One region of the Rummeliibacillus sp. BSL5 genome, then DNA from elsewhere that is predicted to be linked to it. Evidence: predicted binding sites of a transcription regulator. Region 1 holds the regulator's gene; each other region holds the start of a gene.
The links. The regulator LexA, encoded in region 1, represses DNA repair genes until DNA is damaged. The targets are predictions, from matches to a motif close to CGAACATATGTTCG.

Region 1 (4,719 bases):
TTTTAAATAGATGGAATCAGTTTTTAGAAGAACAAAAACAGATAGTCAAATAATTTTTAATAAAAAATACGCATTACCAAAATAAAATAATACTAACAATAAACTCAATTTTAAGTCGTAGGATCCTAATATCTTTTACATGTTGAGGTCTATTTCTATTTAGTCACAGACAACTAAAAAACTAAATACCATAACACTCTATCAGGATTAGCAAGTCACCCATTTCAATCTTTAATAGCTAAAGACGATCTCTATATTCTTTGTATGCTTCGAGAAAATCTCTTTTAATGAATTATTAGCGATTTTAACATTAAGCAAAAATTCATTTGTATCATTAAAACTATCAGAAATATCCTTACTCTCGGTATCAGAACATGGAAATACTTCTAAAAGTATATATCCTTCAGAGCTATTTGCGATCACGTTCATACTTAAGCGCTTCGGAAAACAGAAATGTTGTGTTTTTGCTTCACTCAATTGTCGAGAGATATTTTTGCGCAACGGATGATGTGTTAAACCATCTGACTGTTAAATCTAAAAATTTATAACCCTGTATTTACCTATATTATACACTGTAATATATTTACTTATATTGATTAATGGAAGTTTTTAAGTTTTATTACAATTATGTATGGCGCTAGAATGAAAAATCAGGATGAGTAGAGTTTATTACTGGTGATTACTTTGTACAACATATTATGAGAATAATCGTATGATATGTGACTATGTTTTGATTGTGCAAGGAGGTAGTGGATTGTATTAAGAGAGGAGAAAAAATAGAAAATGATTGAATTACGAAAAATAACTGGAGATAACATAGAGAAAGTAATAGCACTTGAAGTTGAAGAAAACCAAAAAGACTTTATAGAAACTACTAACCTAAGAAGCTTTGCAGATGCTCATATGTTGAATGCAGAAGGGATACCTGCTACACCTTATGCCATTTATGCCGATGAAGTGGTGGTTGGATTTTTGATGTATATTTATGATACGTTGGATCACGAATCGTTTGAAAAGGAAGATTTTTACGGTAAGAAGAGCTATTTTATTTGGCATATTATGATTGGAAAGAGTTACCAAGGGGAAGGATATGGCAAACTTGCATTTGAAAAAATGTTGAAGGAAATCGTAACGTGGCCATATGGTGAAGCAGAATATATAGCTCTCTTTTATCAAACAAGTAATATCAAAGCTAAAACATTATACGCTTCATTTAAATTTGAAGATACAGGTATTATTCAGGGTAAGTCCATGTTGGCGATTAAAAAGCTAGTTGAGAAATAAAAGAAACACGCAATGTTTTCATACTGCAAAATAGCACTTTAAGTAGGCGCAAAATAATCCTAATTTAACACCCGCGCTATCTGTTTTGTGTTTATAAAAAAACAATCAGTCTACAGGTAATATAATAGACTCGATTGTTTTTTTAATTATCAGTATATGTTACGATAAAGACCAACAACTTTACCAAGAACAGCAACGTTTTCAACAATTATTGGCTCCATAGAGGAATTCTCTGGTTGTAAACGGAAGTGTCCCTTTTCTTTATAAAAACGTTTTACTGTTGCTTCGTTCTCCTCCGTCATAGCTACTACGATATCTCCATTATTGGCAGTTGCCTGTTGTTTGACAATCACGTAGTCTCCATCGAGAATTCCTGCCTCTATCATAGATTCACCCATGATTTCAAGCATAAAAATATGGTCATCTGATCCACCGTAAGTGTCAGGAATAGGGAAGTACTCTTCAATATTTTCGATAGCGGTGATAGGTAACCCGGCAGTTACTTTCCCAACTAAAGGAACATGCATAACACCCTGTTTGGTAACATTTCCTTGATCTAAGATTTCAATAGCGCGCGGTTTTGTCGGGTCTCTGCGGATCAGCCCTTTGCTTTCCAATCTATTCAAATGGCCGTGGACAGTTGAACTGGAAGCTAAACCTACTGCTTCGCCTATTTCTCGTACAGAAGGCGGATATCCTTTAGTGCGTACTTCTTCTTTTATAAATTCCAATATATCATCTTGTCTTTTTGATACCTTTTTCAATTTGCTCACCCTCTTATCAGCAATTTTCTTTAATTGTTAAATGAAGTATAACATGTCTATTAAATGGATGCAAACATAGGTTCGAAATTTATTTGACAAAAACGCATGTTCGTATTATATTGAATTATATAAACTACGAACAAACATTCGATGAAGGGGAGATCCTTATGAACTGGATTAAAAAAAATCGAAATACCACCTATTTATTTGCATTCATATTCGCCATTATGGTTATTCTTATGGTTATCAATCGGGATACAACTAGCTACACAAACATAGAAGTCCAAGAAGGAGATACTTTATGGTCGCTATCTGGACTTTATAAAGGGGATTTATCCAAAAGTGAGTGGGTTTCTTTAGTGAAAGATAAAAACAATATTATTGACGGACGCATTATAGCTGGTCATACTTTATCTATTCCTGCGTACAAAAAAACTAACACGAATAAAAAAGGAATAGAGTTGGCGAGTGAAAATGAATGAATAGAGGTAAAGAAGCAGTATTATATTGCCGTGTAAGTACAGAAAAAGAATCCCAAGATTCTTCGCTAGAACGGCAAGAAAGTGAACTAAAAGAGTTTGCCAAAACAAAAGGTTATAATGTTATGAGTGTATTTAAAGATCGGCATAGCGGCTATGACGTAGAACGCGAGGGACTCATGGATTTGCTGGATTATATTAAAGAACAACATATTACAGCATTGTTTGTGCAGGATGAAACGCGATTAGGACGTGGGAATGGTCGCATGGCCGTATTACATCTACTTAATAAAATGGAAGTGACTATTTTTACTCTTAATAATTCAGGCAATATCCAGCTGAATGAAATGGATACAATGTTGCTTGAAATATTGGCACTAGTAGAGGAATATCAAAGGAAATTACATAATGCCAAAATACGTCGTGGGATGAAAAGGGCTGTACAAAACGGCTATAGGCCTGAAAATAACTTAAAGGATCGGGGCAATCCAGAAGGTAGAGAAAGAATTGATGCTCCAATTGAACAGATTATTCAATTGAGAAATAAAGGGCTAACATTTGAAGAAATCACTGCTACTTTAAATGGATTGGGCTTCCAACTTAGCAAAGCAACAGTACATAGACGCTATAAAGAATTCGAAGAGCACAATAATTAACTGTAAACTGTCGAAAAGTTTACTTTATGATACAGGTTGGCTTGATATCCAAATAATGCTTAACGCTTGCACTTAAAACATATTTTACATACTCTTTAAGATATGAAGAATATGAAAGGGTGTATATAAATGTTGCCAAAAGAAAAGATTGATCGCATTAATTTCCTGTCTAGAAAATCAAAAGCAGAAGGACTAAGTGTTGAGGAAGCGAAAGAACAAACAGCACTTCGAAAAGAATATCTGGATACATTCCGTAATTCCATGAGAGACACCATTGAGCATGTCCGAGTATTTGATCCAAATGGCGATGAAGTAACACCGGATAAGGTAAAGGAAATTCAAAAACGAAATAATCCTTTGAATTAATAAGGTAAAGTAAATGTCGAAAAAATATTGTTTTCTGACATAATGTTGACTAAACTGTAATAGAATAATACTTTGCTTTCAGAAAGGATGTCTATTCATGACGCTACAAGCAGATCAGCTTGCAATTAATACAATTCGAACTTTGTCGATTGATGCAATCGAAAAAGCAAATTCTGGTCATCCAGGTTTACCAATGGGTGCAGCACCAATGGCTTACACGCTATGGACAAAACAAATGCAACACAATCCAAAAAATCCAAAATGGTTTAACCGTGACAGATTTGTATTGTCAGCAGGACATGGTTCAATGTTATTATACAGCCTACTTCATTTAGGTGGTTATGACTTACCGATGGATGAAATTAAAAACTTCCGTCAATGGAATTCATTAACTCCTGGCCATCCTGAATTTGGGCACACTGCTGGAGTAGAAGCGACAACTGGTCCACTGGGGCAAGGGATTGCTATGGCTGTTGGTATGGCGATGGCTGAAGCGCATTTAGCAGGAGTATACAACAAACCAGAACATTCCATTGTAGATCACTATACATTCGCGCTTTGCGGAGATGGAGATTTAATGGAAGGTGTATCTGCAGAAGCAGCTTCACTTGCAGGCCATTTGCAATTAGATAAACTAATTGTCTTATACGATAGTAATGATATTTCATTAGATGGTGATTTGAATAAATCATTCTCAGATAATACAGCTGAACGTTTTAAAGCATATGGCTGGAATTATATCTTGGTTGACGATGGCAATGATATTGAAGCTATTAATTCAGCAATTGAAAAAGCAAAAACTCATAAAGGACAACCTACATTAATTGAGATTAAAACAGTTATTGGCTTTGGTTCTCCTAACAAATCAGGTAAATCATCATCTCACGGTGCACCGCTTGGCGTTGATGAAGTTCTACTAACAAAACAAGCTTATCAATGGGAAAATGAAGATTTCTTCGTTCCTGAGGAAGTATACGAAACATTTAAAGAAGCAGCGAAAATTCAAGGGGAAGAAGCTGAATCTGTATGGAACGAACAATTCCAAGCATACAAACAAGCATACCCAGAACTTTCTGCACAGCTAGAAAAAGCAATTAATGGAGAGCTGCCTGAAGACTTTGACGCAGAAATCAAAGCTTTCGAGCCAGGCAAATCGGTAGCTACACGTTC
Region 2 (4,719 bases), 820 kb from region 1:
TCATGACAAGCTTTGGGAAAATGGCGATTACTTAAAAGCCGGTCTGAAAAAATTAGGCTTTAATATCGGTCATTCAGAAACACCAATTACGCCATGCATTATCGGCGATGAAAAATTAACACAAACATTCTCAGCTCGTCTTCTTGAAGAAGGCGTCTATGCGAAATCGATTGTGTTCCCAACCGTTCCAAAAGGCACTGGCCGTGTACGCAATATGCCAACAGCTGCCCATACAAAAGAAATGCTTGATAAAGCGCTAGCGATTTACGAAAAAGTCGGTAAAGAGCTTGGTGTTATTTCTTAATATCCTAAAATCTCGCCATTATGGCGGGATTTTTTTATGTTAAAGGACTTTCTAGTATCTCGTTTTTATATACTTTTTGATTCAGAAAAGATAGAATAATATGTAGATTTTTCGGAATTGAAAGTTTACTATGGGAGCGGAAAGTTCAAACGGAGGTGCGCAAACATGAAGATAGGATGCATTCAGTTAAATGTAGCATTTGGTGATGTGGAAAAGAACTTTAAAAGAGCTGAACAGTTCATTCGCGAAAGTGCTAGTAAAGGAGCCAAGCTTGTTGTCTTGCCTGAAATGTGGAATACAGGTTATGCGCTGAAAAAGTTGAATGAATTAGCGGATGATCATGGTGAAAGAACTAAGAACTTCTTGCAAAATTTAGCCACAGAACTTCACATCGATATTGTCGGCGGTTCTGTGGCAACAAAGAGAGATAATCATTTCTACAATACGATGTATGTTGTCGATAAAGAGGGCAAACTAGTAGGAGAGTATGATAAAGTCCATCTTTTCAGCCTCATGGATGAACATTTGCATTTATCCTCAGGAAGCGAAAAGAACAACTTTGCTTTAGGCGACTTGCAGGCGGCGGGCGTTATTTGCTATGACATCCGTTTTCCAGAATGGTTGCGCCTTCATACATTAAATGGGGCAAAAGTGTTGTTCGTGGTAGCACAATGGCCGACGCCAAGAATTGATCATTGGAAATTGTTACTCCAAGCAAGAGCTATTGAAAATCAATGCTTTGTTATAGCTGTCAATCGAATTAGCAACAAGAAAGAAAATTTCAACGGCCAGTCCATGATTATTGGGCCTTGGGGTGAAGTATTGTGGACGGGAAATGAGGATGAAGAGCTTGCTGTTATTGACGTGGACTTATCTAATGTCGATGAAGTGCGAGGACAAATCCCTGTCTATGATGACCGGCGCCCTGATTTATATAAAGATATTCTGGTGTAAGTTCAAGTGAGAGAAGCTATTTCTCTCGCTTTTTACTTTATTGTTCGAACCTGCCTCTTTGGATATAAACGTATATCCATCCCCTCACCGAATATAATATATTCACAAACCCTTTCTACATTCCTCTCGTTGTTTTTATCCCGCATTAACGGGCAGTAAGACCCCCACTTCAAAACTGCAGTATGTAAAGGAGAAGTTTAGTGGGGGGTAACTGCCCGTAAAAGCCCGATTGGTTCAACTAACCTTCAGTGGGGATAAAAAACCCCCACTGAATGAAGTTTCACTTTATATGGAAAATAAAACGTTACATTTTGGTAAATGCTCTTTATGACTTGTCATCTCACTTGTCTCATTTTAGAATTAGAACAAATGTTCTTTATTGAATGGAGGGAGTTCGCTGTGCTGTATGAAAATATGCCAAATAGATCGATTATGTGTATAGATATGCGTTGTTTTTATGCGAGCTGCATGGCGACACTCGCTGGTTTGAATGTGCTGAACGAAGCGGTTGCCGTTGTTGGTAATCTGGAGCAGCAAAGCAGTATCGTGCTTTCTGCATCTCCCATGGCGAAAAAACGTTTCCAAATAAAAACGGGCACTCGGTTATTTGAAATTCCGAAGCACCCCGATATCCATGTGTTTGAAGCAAAGATGGAGTACTTTGTGCGCATGTCTGTTGAAATCACTAAATTATTTACGAGCTATGTACCGAGCGAAGCGATTCATGTTTACAGTATTGATGAAAGCTTTATTGACTTAACAGGCACGGAGAAGCTATGGGGTGATCCAGAACGAACAGCGCGTGCCATCCAGAATGAACTTTACAAGCAATTCGAAATTCCAAGCACTGTCGGTATGGGACCTAACATGCTTCTAGCAAAGCTTGCACTCGATTTAGAAGCGAAAAAAACAGGTTTTGCAAAATGGGACTTTGAGGATGTTGAGAAAAAGCTATGGCCTGTTATGCCGCTATCTGAAATGTGGGGAATTGGACGCCGCACCGAACGAACGCTAAACCACATGGGTATTTTTTCAGTGGGCGATTTAGCAAATGCTGATTTATCTGCACTCGAAGAGAAGTTCGGCATTATGGGCAACCAGCTTTACCACCATGCATGGGGGATTGATTTATCTACCGTAGGAGAAGCACCAATTGTTGAAGGCCAAATCAGTTTCGGCAAAAGCCAGATATTAAAACGCGATTACCATACGAAAAAGGAAATCTTCATCGTGCTGCTTGAGATGTGTGAGGATGTAGCAAGGCGGGCAAGGGAAGCTTATAAAGTGGGCCGCACCATTACATTGGGCATATCGTATAGCCGCGATGCTTTTGGCGGAGGCTTCCAACGCGCAAAAACAATTGATGAAGCGACCAATGATACAATGGCGATTTATCGTGTATGTCTGCAGCTTTTTGAAGAGCATTACAACGAACGTCCCGTGCGACAAATCAGCATCAGCATATCAAAATTAGAATCGGAACAATCACTACAGCTTAGCCTCTTTGATACAAAACGCTGGAAACGTCGTAAGCTCGGCGCTGCAATGGATCACCTTCGTGCACATTACGGTTCGACAGCTATCCTTCGCGCCGTTTCGTATACAGAGGCAGGTACTGCAATTGGACGCGACGGATTGCTTGGAGGGCACAAGCGCTAAAGTCTGAGGGAATTTTACAGCTTGTTAATGCGAGACGGGATAAAAAGGAGATGTGTGTTAGTGCTACGCGACCGAGGGAATATCAAGTGGACGGCTATGATGCTGCCGGAACATGTTCACCGTTTAAAAAATTGGCAAAGTGAATTAAAGCAAATCAAAAAACCTGCATATGACGAATGGACACTGCAGGCGTTAGAAGAGGAAGTACTTCAAGCATACTACAGCAAAAAACAAGTAGTAGTAGAAGTATGGCATGACAAAACGAGCCGCAGCTTTACAGGCATCATTGCCAACCTTAACAGTGAAAAGAAAAAACTGTTAATCCAAGATCAAGATACATTTTCTAAAAATCATTGGGTGGATGTGGACTGTATTATTCATTTGGAAATATTAGCGTGAAAATCATAAATAATAATAATCAAATAAAATATAAAAGCCACAAACGTATAGATTCAACGTTTGTGGCTTTTTAGGTGTACACACAGAGTTTGCTAAAATCCCTTTCACATTTGAAGTTCTTTCATATCTTTCAAGGAATAATAAAGCATGTACTTCTGTACACCTCTTGCATGTTCGATTGCTTCAGCTGAGTATCGGCTAAAGTTTTCTTTATTTTTCTCCTTGGCAGAAATCAAACTTTCAATTGAAGGAGCCATCCATTTTTCAGTTAACCGCGGAAGCATTTCACGTGCGTTCTCGATATTTCCAAGCAGGGCTTCGCTATGGGCAATCATATAGCTTTGATAAGGCTCTTTCTGAATTTGTTTTGCTTCAGTCAGCGCTTGGTCATAATGTTCTTCTAGTAGGGCAAGCAAGCATGCGTAATTATGTTTGATATAAGGCTGTTGATGAGTGGAAATTATTCGTTGAAGTGCTTCTTTTTGTTCTGCTAAGGATTCATGGGCGATGGCGTATGGATAGGCAAATAATGCTTTTTGCTTGTTCCTTTTAAGGAAGCGGTCAATTTTTTTTAGATTATTTGTCCACCATAGTGCATTGAAGTGGGGATAAAGTGTAAACATAAATACATATAAGATAAGCAAAATTACGATTAGCCATGTAGGAATATCCATTAAAAGCAGAAAAGAGCATGCTAGGATGGCGAATAAATAAATAAGCGTTAATTTTACTAATTCCATTCGTTCACTCCTTTTTTCGTTTAGTATAAATGAAAATTCAAGAAAAGTCCCAGAAGAAATCAGTGGATAAGCACTAGTTGTGCTTTCTAGAAATACAGTATATAATAAACTCGGAAAATTACTTTAAATAATAGGTGCTAATGGGTTTATTTGTACACTGGGAGAATACAAATGTTTTTGAGAAGGGAAATTGTACTGTCGGAAAAAGCAATTGTATGTAATAGAGGGAGGATTATACAATGAAAAGAATAATGATAACAGGCGCGTCTGGCCAAATCGGTTCAGAATTAGTGGCGAAGCTAAGAAAAGAATATGGTACCGAAAATGTACTAGCTACAGATATAAAAGAGAGTGCAAACCAAGCAGGGCCATTTGAAAAATTAGATGTAACAGATGCAAAACGTATGCATGAATTAGCGAAGAATTTTGAAGCAGATACAATCATGCATATGGCAGCATTATTGTCAGCAACAGCTGAAGAAAGACCATTGTTCGCTTGGAATTTAAACATGGGCGGTCTTGTGAATGCTCTTGAAGTAGCACGCGAATTAAATATGCAATTCTTTACGCCAAGTTCTATCGGCGCGTTTGGCCCATCAACACCGAAAAATAATACGCCTCAAGATACATTACAACGTCCGACTACTATGTACGGCGTAAATA
Region 3 (4,719 bases), 920 kb from region 1:
AAGATTTCAATAAAAATGCCTTCATATTCAAATTTAAACATTCGACCACCATGCGCCAACTCACCAGTACAAGTAGCTTTTAACAGACCCTCGCCAAAAGTAAGAACAGTTCCTACTTTTACGCGTTTTGCAGGTTTGACTAATGTTTCCCACTCATCATCGCTCGTTTGTTTTAACAATAATACCTCAATGTGGGCACCTGTTTCTTCTTTCACACCAATCAAACGGGCAGGAAGCACGCGTGTGTCATTTAAGATTAAACAGTCTCCTTCTTGAAGTTCATTGACAATATCTCTGAAATGATGATGTGATACCTCGCCTGTTTCACGATCTAATACCATCAACCGGCTAGAAGTACGGTCTTCAAGTGGTACTTGGGCAATTAATTCTTCTGGTAATTCATAATCAAAGTCTTCTAATTTCATTTGTCTTTCCTTCTTTATATTAAGATTCTTGTGTTTTTTCGTAACCGAAATGACTATAGGCTAGAGCTGTAACGATTCGTCCTCTTGGTGTACGCTGAATAAAACCAATCTGCATTAAATAAGGTTCATAAACGTCTTCAATGGTCGTTGATTCCTCACCTATGCTTGCCGCAATCGTATCTAATCCGACCGGCCCGCCTCGGAATCGTTCGATCATAGTTACTATCAATTTATGGTCTATATGGTCTAGTCCCAGTGGATCAACTTGCAGACGTTCTAATGCATCTTGTGATAGGAAGTGAGAGATTACCCCGTCTCCGATCACTTGGGCATAATCGCGTACCCTTTTTAACAAGCGATTGGCAATTCTCGGGGTCCCCCTTGATCGCCTTGCTAATTCGCCTGCAGCATTTTGGTCAATCACAACATCGAAGAGCTCTGCACTTCTGCACACTATTTCAGCTAAAGAATACTCATCATAGTAGTCTAATCGTAATAATACACCAAAACGGTCTCTAAGTGGAGCAGATAGCGCTCCTGCCCTAGTGGTAGCGCCAACTAATGTAAAAGGAGGCAAATCCAACCTAATAGATCTTGCTTCTGGCCCTTTACCGACCACAATATCCAAACAAAAGTCTTCCATTGCTGGATATAGGACCTCTTCTATTGCTCGAGGCAAACGATGAATCTCATCAATAAATAGCACATCGCCAGGCTCTAAGGAGCTCACAATCGCCGCTAAGTCGCCAGGACGTTCAATAGCTGGACCGCTCGTCATTTTGATATTTGTACCCATTTCATTCGCAATGACAGCGGCTAAGGTTGTTTTCCCAAGCCCCGGAGGTCCATAAAGCAAGACATGGTCTAAGCTTTCTTCTCGCATTTTTGCCGCTTCGATAAAGATTTTTAGGTTGTCTTTGACCTTTTGCTGCCCAATATATTGTGCAAGATTTTGTGGGCGCAATGACAACTCCAAACCTTCATCAAACGCAGTAGCTTCGCTTGATACGACTCGTTCTTCCATTTTATTTACCTCCTATCCGTTATTGTTGTTTTAACAGTAACTTCAAAGCTTGTTTCATATAATCTTCTGTTGTATTTAAGCCATCATTATTTTCAAGCGGTATGCGAATTTTGGCTAATTCTTTTTCAGAATAACCTAATGCTGTAAGTGCTAGCAAAGCATCCTCTAACTCATCTTTATTATGGTGAACACCAAATAGCGGCAGTTCATCTTGAGCACTTGCTAATTCTATATTATCAAGCAGACTGCCAAGCTTTCCTTTTAGATCAAGTATCATCTGGCGAGCAGTTTTCTTCCCAACGCCAGGGAATTTAACAAGGAACTTCTCATCCTCTTGTTCTATCGCCTGGATAACTTGTTGTGGATTGCCACTAGCTAATATGGCAAGCGCTCCTTTTGGTCCAATACCGGACACTTGGATCAGCTTTCGAAATAACTCTCGCTCTTCTAATGATTGAAAGGCAAATAATAGCTGTGCATCTTCCCGTACATGCATATGTGTATAGAACTTCACATTAGCTTTGTCCATTTGAAAAGCAAACGGATTTGGCGTGAATAACTGCCAGCCAATCCCTTGCTGTTCAACGACAATATATTCGGGGGTAATGCGTGTAGCCGTGCCAATTATGTAGTCGTACATAACATTCTCCTTTTTGCGTAACGATATTCATTATAGCACTTTTAAACGGCGGATGCATGTTCGCCTTCGCCTTAAAAAAGATAGGCCATGAAAGACCTATCTTAAAATATAATAATATCATTATTTTACCTACCACAATCATACCATAATTTTGGCCAAGAAGAGAGCGCCACTTCCGTAAAGCGTAATAAATCCTCCACAAACGTTTGTTGCTTTTCATTTTCGACTGTTTTTACATACAACCATTCACGCAACAACTCATTCGGATAACGCAATGCTTGCAAATAGCTGTTAGGAAAGTCTGATAATAACGGCTGCTCTTTTAGGAGCAATTTTAAATTGTATTGGACATGCGGCAAAACGCGATGCATCCACATGATGAGCTCTTCTTCTGGGTGGCCGTACGCACAAAGGTCAAAATCGATCATGTAGTCTTTCCCTTTGGCATCTTTTAAAAAGTTATGGTGAACGACGTCCCCATGCAAAATTGTTTTTTTGCTTGTCAAAGGCTCTACATTTTGCAGTTCTTTGAGCGCTTTTCTTGCATAAAGAACAAGCTGGTCACATTTTTCGTTGCCTAAGTATATTGAGATTTTTGGAATATGCATAATGAATTTCTGAAGGCGTTCTTGCCACTTCAATTGCAAATCATAAGCGGGCAAATAATAATCAGCCTTAGACCAATTATTATTCTTCCCCGTTTTGTGCAATTGTTGAATGAGCTCAAGAGATTTTTTGCGATCTATTTTTGATTTATAGTTAAATCGCCGTGCGTTTTTCACCCATGGTTGGGTCAGAATATTATTTTCTAACTTTGTATTAGGTAACGTATGTGGAAATTCCATGTCAGCAAGCGTATCATGAACCGCTTTCACTTTTTTCGCAACCAGTATATGCTCATATTTTTTGACCATTACTTCTTTATTGCCCGCTTGACATTGCCAAACATTTTTTTTGATTCTTTTTTTTATTTGAAAATTGTTCAACTAATAGGTCTCATAACCCGCTTGCGGGAATTGTGGCGCATAGTATGGATGGTAGGAGTATCCTTGAGCCGATAAGCAAGCTGGACAGTTGCAAGCTCCATGCCATTGGTGAGGTGGCATTGGATAATACGGCATGGCTTGAGGCATAGCATAAGGATCGAACTGCCACTGCTGGTCATATTGAGGAGCCATATTTGGCGGCATGCCACTTTGCTCCATTTGCTGCGGGAATTGACCATAATGATCATGCCCATGGAAGTCATGGTGTTTTGGTGTATCTAGTGAAGATGATTCACATTCTTGAGTTTTTTCAGGCATTTGCCACTGTGGCATTGGTTGTGCCATTGGCGGTCCCCACTGCGGTGTAGGCATTGGCCACGGCATCACTTGTTGTCCTCCGCCACAGCTGCTACAGCCACTTATGTTCTGTGGTGGCATTGGCACTGCATGCTGATCAAACGTTGATGATTCACACTCCCTTGTAGATTCCGGCATTTGCCACTGTGGCTGCATTGATCCCATCCAATGAGGTGCAGGTGCATGCCAAATCGGCTGTATCGGCATTGGCATCATTGGATGGCTACCTCCGCAACCACAACTGCTGCAGAAATGTGGGAACGGTTTTGGCATTGGCATTGGCATTATAGGGTGGCAAGGTTGATATACCTCTTCCTTACATCCTTCATATTTTGGAGGCAGTGGGGGTTGAGGTAAGTATGGCATTACAGGCGGTACTGGAGGTAAGCTTGGTTTGTACTCCACTACCTCTCTTTTCGGTTGAATGATGAATTGTTCTTCATGTTGCTCAATGATCTCTACTCTAGCTCTTACAGGTCGACTTTCTTCAAACGGGTGTGGATGAGGCATTGGCACTGGCTCCGGTGGAGGTACTGGTACCGGAACTGGAATAGGAACCGGAACTTCTTTTTCTTTAACAGGCATCGGCGGCTTTGGCGGCATTACTTTCGGTTGTTCTTTTGGCTTTGGAACATGATGCTCTTTTGGTTGTTCCTTTGGTCTTGGTACATGGTGCTCTTTTGGCGGCAACACCGTTTGTTCCTTCGGGGGGACAACCGGCAGCTCTTTTGGCTGGTGTGGCACCTCTTTTACTCTCGGCATTTCTTTCACCGGCGGTGTGTGGTGCTCTTTTGGCACCTCTTTTTTTGGTTCAGGCAGGAATAGCTCCATACCAGGAACAATATAGTCAGGATTCGCTAGATGGGCGTTTAATCGTTTTAATTCTTCAAAGGAAATGCCGTATTGCCTCGCAATTTTCCACAATGTATCGCCCTTTTTGACAGTATGAACGCGCACGTTTTTCCTCCTTCCGTCTCCTTACCATATGAAAAGCATCGGGAATTGGACACTTAATTCGTCATTTGATTGGCCTTTCATGTTACACTATGCAACAAATCGACAAACTAGAAGAAATTTCTTAAAAAAGGGAGTTTAGTTATTTAGCTGACCAACAAAAAAACCTGTTCCCACATTCAGGAACAGGTTTATAATCTTTTCATAGCTGAAGATTATTTTATTTTTTTTGTGCTTCCAGAAAAACCTTTTGTGCTGCAGATATACCTGCAGCCGGTTCGAAAGAATAATTAAAATCTTGCAAACCTGCTTCTATTAAAGAAATAGCTTGCA
Region 4 (4,719 bases), 430 kb from region 1:
AGAAGTAGAAGTAGATTACTACCGTAACGGCGGTATCCTACAAATGGTTTTACGTAACAAATTATCTAAATAATATGGTTCAAACAAGTGCACAATAATTTTGTGCACTTGTTTTAGTTTATAAGACAAAGGAGATTTTATGAAAGAAGAAAAGCTATGGAAGGATTTTCTCCCAAAATAACGGTATACTTAACATGAGGTGAACAACATGTTTGTAAGTGAAAAAGAAATTGAAATTCGTTATGCGGAGACAGATCAAATGGGCGTTGTATACCATGCTAATTATGTTATATGGATGGAATTAGGGAGGACGCAGCTGATTCATGATTTAGGCTTTAGCGTGACTCAATTAGAAGAAGCAGGCTATGTATCGCCTGTTATGAATGTCAATGTTAGCTACAAAGCTGCACTACGTTATGGTGAAAAAGCGATTATACGTACATGGATTGTATCACAGGAACGTCTTCGTACCGTGTATGGCTATGAAATCGTACATAGTGATGGAACGATTGCAGCAACAGCAACATCCGAACATATTGTGGTGAAAAAAGAAAATTTCCGACCTGTTGCTTTTGAACGGATTAATCCGGTGTGGTTTAATAAATATAAAGAAATTGCAGAAATCAAATAACTCTTGGATGAGTAGTTTAAAAAAGCATGCCCGAATTAGGCATGCTTTTTGCTTTCGTTATCTACTTGTAGTCAAATTTAAGTTCATCTAATTGGCGATCTACATCTACATATAAATCATGGTTGTTAAAAAACCATGTATCGTCTTGCTCAATAAAAAAAGTAGTTCCATTATGCTCTAATACAACACTTGGATTAATTGGCGAGTCTTGACTCATGCCGAGAGAAAACCCTTCGTGGAAAGGATTTGAGCCACCATATCTAGCATAAAAACGAATGGTATCTCCTTGCGCTACATCCATTTCATCAGAAAACCACTGAAATGCTTGTTCAGACATGATAATTTTCATAAGAACACTCCTTTTTTATAACCATGTTACTTTTGGTTCAGTTCCCTTTTTTATGCGCGATATATTAGATCTATGGCGATAAAAAATAAAGACTACAATAATGGAAATAATGATAAGTAAAAGATATTCATTATATAAAATACCATAAATAAGTGCGTAAATAAAAGCTACAACAGCTGCAAACATAGATGCTAGACTCACCATTTTATACACTTTTAAGCAAAGAAGGAAGGCGATAAGGAGCAAGATAAAGATTGGCCAATGGTAGCCAAGTAAAATACCTGCAGACGTAGCCACAGCTTTGCCTCCTCGGAAGCCAGCGAAGATAGGGAACATGTGCCCGACGACAGCAATGATGCCAGCAACTAGTGGGTGGATACCACTTCCTTGGAAAACAGCTAGAATAGGAAGTATAGTTGCAAGTGTGCCCTTTAATATATCCATAAGTGTAACGGCTATACCCGCTTTTTTTCCAAGCGTACGGAAGGTATTAGTAGCACCTAAGTTTCCGCTTCCGTGCTGTCTGATATCGGTTTTATAAAAAACTTTACCAACCCATAAACCGGATGGGATGGAACCAATTAGATAAGCCAATACAACAACTAAAATACTATTCATTTAAAACTCCCTCCAACATTAGTAGTTGGTATTATTAGATTATAATAATATTTTATCACGAGACTGTAAGCGTACACAATGACCAACTTTCTCAATAATTGCCGGTTCTTATTGTCCAATAGATTAAACGAATGATACAATAAAACCTGAGTCTAACTGAACAAGAAGTTGACAGTATCTATTATTGTGTATATGATTTATAAAAGTAGAACGGATGTTTGTGTTTAGGGGGAATATTTTTTGACAAATAAACAAACAATCACCTCTTATAGTGAAGATGATATTCAAGTATTAGAAGGTTTAGAAGCCGTAAGAAAACGTCCGGGTATGTATATTGGCTCTACAGACAGCAGAGGCTTGCACCACCTTGTATACGAAATCGTCGACAATGCTGTAGATGAGGTATTAGCGGGTTTTGGCTCACATATTGTTGTGAAAATCCATAAAGATCAAAGTATTAGTGTTAGAGATTATGGACGAGGCATGCCAACTGGGATGCACAAGACAGGGAAATCAACTCCTGAAGTAATCTTTACCATTTTGCATGCAGGCGGTAAATTTGGTCAAGGTGGTTATAAAACAAGTGGTGGTTTGCACGGTGTAGGAGCATCTGTTGTAAACGCCCTTTCTTCATGGCTTGATGTAACCATTTACCGAGATGGCCATAAATACAGCATGCGCTTTGAAAATGGCGGTAAGCCCGTAACTACACTTGCTAATCTAGGCAAAACGAAAGAAACAGGCACATTTATTCATTTTAAGCCTGATCCAGAAATCTTTTCTACAACCAAGTATCAATTCGATACATTGGCTGAACGTTTACGTGAATCAGCTTTTTTATTAAAGGGCTTAAAAATAGAGCTTATTGATGAAGAAACCGAGCGACAAGAAGTGTATCATTATGAAAATGGAATTGAAGCCTTTGTAGCCTATCTTAACGAAGAAAAAGATGTATTGCATCCAGTTAAATATGTTGAAGGCGAACTAGATGAAATTGAAGTTGAATTTGCTTTTCAATTCAATGATGGTTATTCCGAAACTATCCTTTCCTTTGTTAATAATGTTCGCACGCGTGATGGAGGCACACACGAAACAGGCGCAAAAGCTGCAATGACGCGTGTGTTTAACGAGTATGCACGTAAAGTCGGACTCCTAAAAGAAAAAGATAAAAATTTGGATGGTTCGGATATACGTGAAGGGTTAGCTGCCATCATCTCAGTCCGAATTCCTGAAAATCTATTACAATTCGAAGGTCAAACTAAAGGCAAACTTGGCACAGCTGAAGCACGTAGCTCTGTCGATGGTGTCGTATCCCAAAAATTAATGTACATTTTGGAAGAGAATGCGGAGCTTAGTGCATCGCTTGTACGTAAAGCTATTCGTGCACAGCAAGTTCGCGAAGCAGCACGGAAAGCAAGAGAAGACGCACGTCATGGTAAAAAATCCAAAAAACAAACCATCTTATCAGGAAAATTGACGCCAGCACAATCTAAGAATGCTGCCAAAAATGAATTATACTTAGTCGAAGGCGATTCTGCGGGCGGCTCAGCTAAACAAGGCCGTGACCGTTCTTTCCAGGCCATCTTGCCTCTTCGAGGAAAAGTAATCAATACGGAAAAAGCAAAGCTTCAGGACATCATGAAAAACGAAGAAATTGCTACCATTATCCATGCAGTCGGTGCTGGAGTTGGTACAGATTTCAATATTGAAGATGCTGCTTACGATAAAGTTATAATCATGACGGATGCCGATACGGATGGCGCTCATATACAGGTATTACTATTAACTTTCTTCTTCCGTTATATGAGACCACTTGTTGAAGCAGGAAAAGTATATATTGCCTTGCCGCCACTTTATAAAGTATCTAAAGGGACTGGGCGCAAAGAAGTAATTGAATATGCTTGGACAGAGAAAGATCTTCAACAAGCAATTAAGAAAATTGGTAAGGGGTATATTCTTCAACGCTACAAAGGTCTTGGTGAAATGAATGCTGAGCAGCTTTGGGAAACAACCATGAACCCTGAAACACGGACATTGGTTCGCGTTCAAATCAATGATGTTGAAAGAGCAGAAAAAGGCGTTGCCACATTGATGGGTGATAAGGTAGAACCACGAAGAAAATGGATTGAATCGCATGTGGACTTTGGCCTTGAAGAAGACAGTACGATATTAGAAAGCGAATTTATACAACATGATGGAGGGGATCTTACATGACGCAGTCCGAGATATTTCAAGACTTGCCTTTAGAGGAAGTCATCGGTGATCGCTTCGGTCGTTATAGTAAATACATTATTCAAGACCGTGCTTTGCCAGATGCAAGAGACGGTCTTAAACCAGTACAGCGCCGTATTCTATATGCAATGTTTATGGAAGGCAATACACACGACAAGCCCTTTAGAAAATCGGCTAAAACAGTCGGAAATGTAATCGGTAACTATCATCCACATGGTGATAGTTCTGTTTACGAAGCTATGGTACGTATGAGCCAGGACTGGAAAGCCCGCCATATGTTAATAGAAATGCATGGCAATAACGGTTCTGTCGATGGTGATCCGCCTGCTGCTATGCGTTATACAGAAGCCCGTTTATCTTCTATTGCAGCTCTAATGCTGCGGGATATTCAAAAAGATACAGTGGATTTAGTGCCAAATTTTGATGATCAAGATTTAGAACCAACTGTACTGCCTTCACGTTTTCCTAATTTATTAGTGAATGGGTCGACAGGGATATCCGCAGGCTATGCGACTGACATCCCACCGCATAATCTAGCTGAAGTGTTAGATGCAGTATTAATGCGTTTGAAAAATCCTCAAGCTACAGTTCAAGAACTAATGCAGGTATTGCATGGACCTGACTTTCCAACAGGTGGCATTATTCAAGGGATTGACGGGATTAAAAAAGCTTACGAAACAGGCAAAGGAAAGATCATTGTCAGAGCTAAAGCAGAAATTGAGAAGCTCAAGGGTGCTAAAGAGCAAATTGTTATCACTGAAATTCCATATGATGTAAACAAGGCAAATCTTGTTAAAAAAATGGATGAAATGCGATTAGATAAACGCTTAGATGGCATTGCAGAAGTACGTGACGAGTCTGACCGTTCAGGCTTACGAATAGTAGTTGA

Region 2: RCJ93_RS09855 (Y-family DNA polymerase) is a predicted target of LexA. The motif match lies at 1,621-1,634, and genes of this name have one in related genera.
Region 3: ruvA (Holliday junction branch migration protein RuvA) is a predicted target of LexA. The motif match lies at 2,139-2,152, and genes of this name have one in related genera.
Region 4: parE (DNA topoisomerase IV subunit B) is a predicted target of LexA. The motif match lies at 1,806-1,819, and genes of this name have one in related genera.

What each region holds. Positions count from the first base shown of each region.
Region 1 is NZ_JAVGCV010000001.1:1,162,559-1,167,277, reverse strand. Features, by position in the region: gene RCJ93_RS06020 (hypothetical protein) at 1-53, shown strand, start outside; gene RCJ93_RS06015 (GNAT family N-acetyltransferase) at 784-1,284, shown strand; gene lexA (transcriptional repressor LexA) at 1,434-2,048, opposite strand; gene yneA (cell division suppressor protein YneA) at 2,216-2,530, shown strand; gene RCJ93_RS06000 (YneB family resolvase-like protein) at 2,527-3,183, shown strand; gene RCJ93_RS05995 (DUF896 domain-containing protein) at 3,313-3,549, shown strand; gene tkt (transketolase) at 3,647-4,719, shown strand, end outside.
Region 2 is NZ_JAVGCV010000001.1:1,987,324-1,992,042, reverse strand. Features, by position in the region: gene RCJ93_RS09865 (glycine C-acetyltransferase) at 1-304, shown strand, start outside; gene RCJ93_RS09860 (carbon-nitrogen family hydrolase) at 470-1,258, shown strand; gene RCJ93_RS09855 (Y-family DNA polymerase) at 1,661-2,917, shown strand; gene RCJ93_RS09850 (YolD-like family protein) at 2,978-3,316, shown strand; gene RCJ93_RS09845 (hypothetical protein) at 3,421-4,056, opposite strand; gene RCJ93_RS09840 (L-threonine 3-dehydrogenase) at 4,296-4,719, shown strand, end outside.
Region 3 is NZ_JAVGCV010000001.1:245,135-249,853, reverse strand. Features, by position in the region: gene queA (tRNA preQ1(34) S-adenosylmethionine ribosyltransferase-isomerase QueA) at 1-425, opposite strand, end outside; gene ruvB (Holliday junction branch migration DNA helicase RuvB) at 445-1,449, opposite strand; gene ruvA (Holliday junction branch migration protein RuvA) at 1,469-2,089, opposite strand; gene RCJ93_RS01265 (phosphotransferase) at 2,215-3,075, opposite strand; gene RCJ93_RS01260 (LysM peptidoglycan-binding domain-containing protein) at 3,076-4,389, opposite strand; gene RCJ93_RS01255 (pyridoxal-phosphate-dependent aminotransferase family protein) at 4,607-4,719, opposite strand, start outside.
Region 4 is NZ_JAVGCV010000001.1:730,239-734,957, reverse strand. Features, by position in the region: gene acnA (aconitate hydratase AcnA) at 1-73, shown strand, start outside; gene RCJ93_RS03795 (acyl-CoA thioesterase) at 209-631, shown strand; gene RCJ93_RS03790 (HesB/YadR/YfhF family protein) at 693-980, opposite strand; gene plsY (glycerol-3-phosphate 1-O-acyltransferase PlsY) at 996-1,598, opposite strand; gene parE (DNA topoisomerase IV subunit B) at 1,839-3,812, shown strand; gene parC (DNA topoisomerase IV subunit A) at 3,809-4,719, shown strand, end outside.